Regions from separate parts of the Paenibacillus sp. EKM10P genome, predicted to be linked through region 2. Evidence: predicted binding sites of a transcription regulator. Region 2 holds the regulator's gene; the other holds the start of a gene.
What was found. The regulator Rex, encoded in region 2, represses fermentation and respiration genes when NADH is low (regulators of the CRP and FNR family bind a similar motif). The targets are predictions, from matches to a motif close to TTGTGAAATATTTCACAA.
Positions count from the first base shown of each region.

Region 1: the regulator Rex is predicted to act here: its motif matches at 2,081-2,098, upstream of HFE01_RS17310 (cytochrome ubiquinol oxidase subunit I).

Region 1 is NZ_JAALET010000007.1:114,900-118,776, reverse strand. Features, by position in the region: gene cydB (cytochrome d ubiquinol oxidase subunit II) at 1-620, opposite strand, end outside; gene HFE01_RS17310 (cytochrome ubiquinol oxidase subunit I) at 607-2,013, opposite strand; gene HFE01_RS17305 (response regulator transcription factor) at 2,418-3,877, opposite strand, start outside.
Region 2 is NZ_JAALET010000002.1:568,258-572,134, forward strand. Features, by position in the region: gene HFE01_RS07955 (cell wall elongation regulator TseB-like domain-containing protein) at 337-861, opposite strand; gene HFE01_RS07960 (amidohydrolase) at 899-2,200, opposite strand; gene HFE01_RS07965 (redox-sensing transcriptional repressor Rex) at 2,187-2,840, opposite strand; gene dinG (ATP-dependent DNA helicase DinG) at 2,868-3,877, opposite strand, start outside.

The sequences.
Region 1 (3,877 bases), on a different contig from region 2:
AGCAAAATCCCCAACACCGGAAGAAATTTGGACGCGATCACACGAGCACGATCCCTTACTTCACCAATCGTCCGCAGAGAAATGAACGTCAGCCCGTGCATAAGGCACATTCCGACCACGGTCAGTCCAATCCATACGGTGTATCCATTGAACACATCCAAGAATCCGGCTTTCAAATCCATATTTTGCTGAATAGGTACACCCTTCACCAAAGCCGCAAAGGCCATGCCAAACAGCATCGGCGGCAGGAAGCTGCCAATCAGAATGCAAGCATCCCACGTTCCTGTCCACCCTTTCCCTTCGGCCTTGCCCCGGAACTCAAAGGAGACTCCTCGCAAGATCAAACCTAGCAAAATAAACACAAATACCAGATAATATCCGCTAAACATCGTTGCATAAAAATGCGGAAAAGCGGCAAACATCGCACCTGCTGCTGTAATCAGCCACACTTCGTTGGCATCCCAGAATGGACCAATCGTATTGATCATCAAACGTTTTTGTTGGTCATTACGCGGCACTAATCCCGTAGCCATCCCTACGCCAAAATCAAAGCCCTCTAGAAAAAAGAAGCCTGTAAACAGCACAGCGATCAATAAGAACCATAAATCATTTAACGACAATGCTGTCACCCCCTTGAGCAAATGGATCATGAATTACCGTATGCTGATGCGGCTCCATATCTGGGCCTTTACGAGCGGTACGAGCAAACAGGAATGCCAATACACCCGTTAAAATGAGATACAACGTCGTAAATGCAATCAGTGAGAACAACACTTCTCCTGCTACAACGGTAGGTGAAACAGAATCTTTTGTTTGCAGCAAACCAAATACAGTCCACGGCTGACGTCCCATTTCTGTCATGATCCAGCCCGCGGTATTGCCAATGAATGGGAGCGATATCCCCCACAGCATAAGACGGAAGAACCAACGATGGGAGCCCTCCAATTTTTGTCGAAAACTCAGATAAGCTCCGTACAGAGCAAGTGCAATCATGGCACAGCCTGCCGCAATCATAATGCGGAAGCTCCAGAAGGTCGTACGGACAGGCGGAATATAATCACCCGGACCGTAGGTCTTTTCATACTGTGCTTGAAGCTCCTTCATACCAGGCACAGAGCCGGAAAACTTGCTATACGACAGAAAGCTCAGTGCAAACGGAACCTTAATCTCAAAGGTATTTTCCTGCTTATCAGGATCAATATTGGCAATAATCGTCCAAGGCGCTGGATCGCCACTGTCTCCCCACAGAGCTTCACTGGCTGCCATCTTCATGGGCTGTGTTTTGATCAAATATTGAGCCTGTCCATGACCAAACAAAGGAATAGCAATGGCACAGATTAATGCAACAATAATGCTCAATTTAAAAGAAGGTTTAAAGAAGTCCATATTCTTTTTATGCATCAGCTTCCAAGCACTAATCCCAGCTACGAGGAAAGCTCCAGTTGCAATAGCAGCAAAGATGGTGTGAGGATACTCCCACAAAAGCTGCTCGTTCGTTAACAAAGCAGCAAAATCTTGCATTTCTGCACGGCCATTTACAACCCCATATCCTACGGGACGTTGCATGAATGAATTAGCAGCCAAAATCCACAAAGCCGAGAGCATCGTACCAATCGCTACTAGCCACATGCAAACTAAATGGACAGTTTTGGATAGTCTTTCCCAGCCGAATACCCATAGGCCGATAAAGGTTGATTCCAGAAAAAATGCAAGCAATGCTTCAATCGCTAGCGGTGTACCAAATACATCACCGACAAAACGGGAAAAGTCCGACCAATTCATTCCGAACTGGAACTCCTGCAAAATTCCGGTAACTACGCCCAGCGCAAAGTTAATCAGCAGAAACGTTCCCCAGAATTGAGCCATTTTTTTGTACAAGTCTTTTTTCTTGATAACATACATAGTCTCCATAATTGCCACCAACAATGACAATCCAATGGAGATTGGCACATAAACAAAATGAAGAATCGTAGTGGTTGCAAACTGCAACCGTGCCAAATCCAATACGTCCATGATGCTGCTCCTCCTCTGTACTTCCCTTAACAATGATTTAATGTTTGTGATCTGAAGTCTTTTATATTTGTGATTGTATTCACATTGTTACATATGAAACCGTCACTTTTTTAGGAAATGACTCACTTAGCTAACTTCCCCATGGTTGCCATAACCGGGCTTCAGATTATCCCCATTATATAGAATAAATTTAAATGAAATAGAATCAAAAATGTGAACATCGTGTCAAAGTTGTGTCATAACGATGGCATTTTTATGAAAATGCCCTAAAATCCATAATCAATGTGACATTTTCTATTGATTCGTCTTTTTTCAATATATAAAAAAAGAGCCTCTCTTCATGCGGAGGATATACCTCCGACATCTGCAAGAGAGACTTCATAACGTTAAACCTAGGGAATCGATCAACAGCCATCTGTTCCTCCGTTCTTTTGGACCTGATTACGGTAGGAGGAAGGTGACATTCCAACATACTTTTTAAATTTACTATGAAAATAATCTGCATTCGCATATCCCACACGGCCCGCCACTTGGTGTACCTTAATCCCCTGTGCAAGCAATTCCCTTGCTCGCTCAATCCTTACCTTATCCAGGTAGGCATTAAAAGCCTCGCCTGTATGACTTTTGAACAGTTTGCCCAAATACCCACTATTGTAATTGAACATATCTGCCAGTAACTCCAGTCGCAAATTTTCATCATAATGACCATGTATAAAGTCAATCATTTGCTTCATGATGATCTCCTTGCCACCCGTATCAGTCTGGCCAATCCACTGCAACACATGTTCGAGCGAGTGATCCACCAGCTCGCCCAATGTTGAATAGGCATATACATTGGTAATCAAGTTGGAATGCTCCTCCAGCACGGTCCGGCTGTGTTCCTGTCCAGCTGCATATTTGTTCAGTGCGAGTGTGAACGTCTGAGCGAAGGCCGCCTTAATTGCAGATTCTGTACGATAAATCTGGGGAAATTGGACTTCCATGTCCTTAATGACACGGGTCGCCGCTTTACCATTAGCCATATCCAGCGCGTAGTACAGCTTTTCTGCATAACGCATGGGATCATCTGATGCTCTGTCAGACGCTTCATCCATTTCAGCAGGGACTGTCTCCCATTCATGTAGGTCGCCGGGAAGCATGACTCTTTCTGCCCGGAACAAAAACGTACGCTCCAATAATCGTAACGCCTGCTCAAAAGATTTGGGGATCTCCTTAAGAATGTCTACCGGAGCGCCGGCAGCCCCATAGATTTCATTTACCCACGGTTTTAGCTCCTGTCGCCATGCAGCCAGCAACTGAACAGCATCTTTTTCCGTTTTTAACATGGCGGGAAGCAATAGGCCCGTATATATTCCAGCCTCAAACACAATGCCTCTACCCTGCTCACGACACAATTCGGCCAGCCGCTGCTTTGCTGCCAACTGCCGGGCTTGCCGATCCCAGTCAGGTATACGCAAATCCAGCAGAATCACCTGATAGCTACTCCAGTCCAATGCTGGTAATTCAGGCTGTTGTCCGTGTTTTTCACCGCTACTTTGATGTTCGTCTTGCTTGGATGCACGATGGCTGGGTTCTACAGCATTACGAGCATGTTCTCCATGAACCGGAAACAGCAATGCTTCGATCCAATCGCGCTCATGCGAAGACGGACTTCCCCACTTTCCATCTCCCTTTTCGTTTTCAATGCTTTGCCGTACTCGCTTTAGCTCCAGCGTCATTTCTTCCTCATCAACGGGCTTCAATAAATAACCATCCACCCCGAATCCCATGGCTTGCCTAGCATAATTAAAGTCTGCATATCCGCTTAAAATGAGAAAGTGATACGGCTCCCCATTCATTTGGCGTATGCTTTGTATAACCTCCA
Region 2 (3,877 bases):
ATCATAACGTAAATCTAATATCGAAGGCAATGTGTGGAGGAGTTGTGATAAGGCAAAAAGATGCTTCTGGCTTTTAGTCCAGCTTTGCGGAGCATTAAGTAAAAAGACGCAAATACGAATTAAATCGTATTTGCGTCTTTTTCTAATACTTTCAATCATTCCAAGCTATATAGACTGAGTATAAAAGTTATTTGGAGTGGCCCCATAGCTGTCAGCCAGCGGAGTGGAACACTTGAATCTGCAGAAGCGAAGCGATCGTAAGATCAAATGGACTACGCAGCGCTCCTAACGCTTTTGGGTACTCCCAAGCCACCGATCCACACTCTTAACATCGCGCTAGTAATTAGGCAAAGTATATTTTATCCCCGTCGATGCTCCATCTGAGAAACGGTAAAAGGTATAGTGGTGATGGCTTTCATCATCGTAAAACAGTTGCCATACATATTCGCCATTGAACACACTCGGTTGGAGCCTTACAATTTTTGCATTTGGAAGTTGCTGCTGAATTATCGCTGTCATTTTTTGCTCGTCGACTCCGTTTTTCATCAGCTCGGTATGAACACCGCTTGGATCTGCGGCAGGTATGTTAGGTTTCCCCTCCATTTTTTGAAAAGGAACCCACACCATTATATTTTCATTCTGTGCGTTTTTTCCTTGAACTACCCAATATATCTGATCCCACACAGACTTCCATGTCTGAGTCGTGCTAACCAGACCACCTGATTGCTTGGCCTTCATGATAGCGGCATTTTTCTCAGCCACCTGGTCTTGAGTAACATACGAATAATACCAGAAAATGCTGACCAGGATCAGTATTACGGCCAAAATGGCGACCGCTATCCATTTCTTCTTATTTTTCAAACCTGTGCTTCCTCTCTAAGGGGATGTGACACCTAAATTAGCGCGACAGCAGCCCTTCAAAGGCGGCTTGTGCCTCATGTTTGATACGTTCCTCGTCCATCGTCAGGCATTCGCCATTTTTCACAACCTGACGGCCGTCTACCCACACATGAGCCACGTCTTTGGCACTTGCAGAGTATACGGCATGAGAAATAAGATCTGTACGCGGCAAGAAATGGGCCTGATCCAGATCTAGCGCGATAAAGTCAGCCTTATTGCCTGCTGCCAGCGCTCCTACCTCTTTTAAACCAATCGACTTTGCACCATACTCTGTTGCCAGACGTAGTGCTTCATTTGCAGGAACTGCCGTTGGGTCGCCAGATACTCCCTTGTGAATGAGTGCCGCCAGACGCATTTCCTCGAACATATCCAGGTTATTATTGCTGGCAGGACCATCTGTTCCGAGTGAAACAGTAACTCCTGCACGCAGCAATTCAGGCACTCTAGCTACACCACTTGCCAGCTTCAAGTTGCTGCCTGGATTATGCGATACCGCCACACCTCGTTCCGCTAACAAAGCTATTTCTTCGTCGTTCAAGTGAACGCCGTGGGCAACAAGTGAAGGACGGGAGAAAAAGCCAAGCTTATCTAAGTGTGCAACTGGACGCAAGCCGTAGTCGCGTACGTTTTGTTCAACTTCGGCGATCGTCTCGGACATGTGCGTATGCAATGGTAAATCGAGATCATGTGCTGCTTGAACAAATTTCTCAATAAACGCAGGCGGGCATGTGTATGGGGCATGAGGAGACATCATTGTTGTGATACGTCCGTCTGCTTTTCCATGCCAGTTACGCGCAAAAGTCACGGCCTCAGCTAGCTTGATCCGTTGTTCTTCTTCTGAACAGAGTCCAATGGCTCCACGCATCAAGCTTGCACGAATGCCCGACTCTTCAGCTACACGAGCCACCTCATCCATATGATCGTACATATCCAGGAAAGTCGTGGTTCCACCTTTCAGCATTTCCAGCACTGACAAAGAAGTTCCCCAGTACACATCCGTAGATGTAAACTTGGCTTCCATAGGCCACATTTTTTCCTGAAGCCACACTTGAAGTGCCAAATCATCTCCATACCCTCGCAGCAGAGACATCGCCGCATGACCATGAGTATTGATCAGACCAGGTAAAAACAATAACCCCTTGCCGTCGATTGCTTCTGTCTCTTCCTCACCCGCAGGCAAAGTCTCGCCAATGTAAGTAATACGGCTATCCTCCACAATCATAAAACCATGGATTACCCCAGCCTCGGGTCCATTCACGGCAAACGAGCCGTTTTTAATCATCCATTTATTCACTGTCATATTGTGCTTCTTCCTTTCCGTCCTCCAGATAATAAGCGAGGCTAAGCAAATCAGTTGTAAAGTCTGTGGCATGTATCCGAATGTTAGCCGGTGCCTTGAGAATGATAGGTGCAAAGTTCAAAATCGCTCCAATTCCACTCTCAATCAGCCTATCAGCTACGTGCTGTGCCTCAAAATCAGGTACAGTAATAATCCCGATTCGTATATTTTTTTCTTTCACAGTCGCTTCCAGTTCATCCATCGGCTGTACGACCAAAGTATTGATTCTGGTCCCAACCTTATCCGGGAACGCATCAAAAACCGCCACAATCTTCATATTGTCTTTTAAATAAGCATTATAGTTCGATAGGGCTTGACCCAGATTACCTGCTCCGACCAATACTACATTAATTTGCTGGTCGATTTTCAGGATATGGCGTATTTTCTCGATTAGATAAGAAACATCGTAACCGATGCCCTTCCGACCAAAATCGCCAAAATAGGCAAGATCTTTACGAATTTGGGCCGGATTCAAATCTAACCTCTGTCCCAGCTCTTGAGAAGAGACCGTAGCCACCTCCCGTTTGTGCAGTGCATTCAGATAACGTAAATATACGGGTAATCTCCGTACGACAGCCTCTGAAATTTTATCTGATTTCATACTTGCTCCCCCTAATTGTAACGGACTTTAAGTGTCCGTCCGTTGTGCCTCTGTCTCCGGGGCGGATTGGAGCCATTCAGCGATGCGGGGCACCATTTGCTCCGATGGCATATGCTCCATTTTTGGTCCCGGTAACGAGTACAAAAAGTGCTTTCCATAATAGGATTCGATCACACGCGTATCGTAAACGATGACGACTCCGTGGTCGCTCGCTGTACGTACCAATCGCCCAAATCCCTGTTTGAAGCGAATAACTGCTTGTGGTACAGACAGCTTCATAAATGGATTCTTCTTCTGCTGCTGGAGCAACTCGCTTTTAGCCTCCAGTAACGGGTGGTTGGGCGGTTGAAACGGCAAGCGAACGATAGCCAGACAAGTCAAAGCTTTCCCTGGAATATCGACGCCTTCCCAGAAGCTACTGGTTCCCAGCAATACAGAAGCTTTCGCTTCCTGAAAACGGCGGGTTAGCTTGCTGCGACTCCCACTGTCCACACCTTGTCCTAACACGGTAATATCGCTGGACGCTAACGCCTCTTTGAGCGGCTCATACACTTGCCGGAGCATCCGATAGGAAGTAAACAGAACGAGCATTCTCCCCCGCGTCGCCTGGGCAGTCGCTCCTAGAGAGCTAACGAGCATCTCTACAAAATGTGCATCTCCTACACTGCCCTTCACACTCGGAAAATCTCGCGGAATGACCAGCAACACCTGATCCCTATAATTAAAGGGTGATGGGAGCTGTGACGTCATTAATCGTCCTTGATCTGCGGCCTCCTGCAAACCGAGTTGATCGGTCATGTACTGAAACGATTTATCTACCGATAAAGTAGCAGATGTCAGAATAATACTTCTTTTTTTGTCAAAAAACATTTCTTTCAACTGGCGGCTCACATCGACGGGCACCGCATAAAATTGCAATGATTTACTACGGAATTGTCCACTCGCTTCAAGCCAATATACGGTTGTTTCATCATCGAGTCGTATAAAGAAGCGCAAATTTTCCCTAATCCCCGCCAAATCCTTAAGCAGACCCGTGA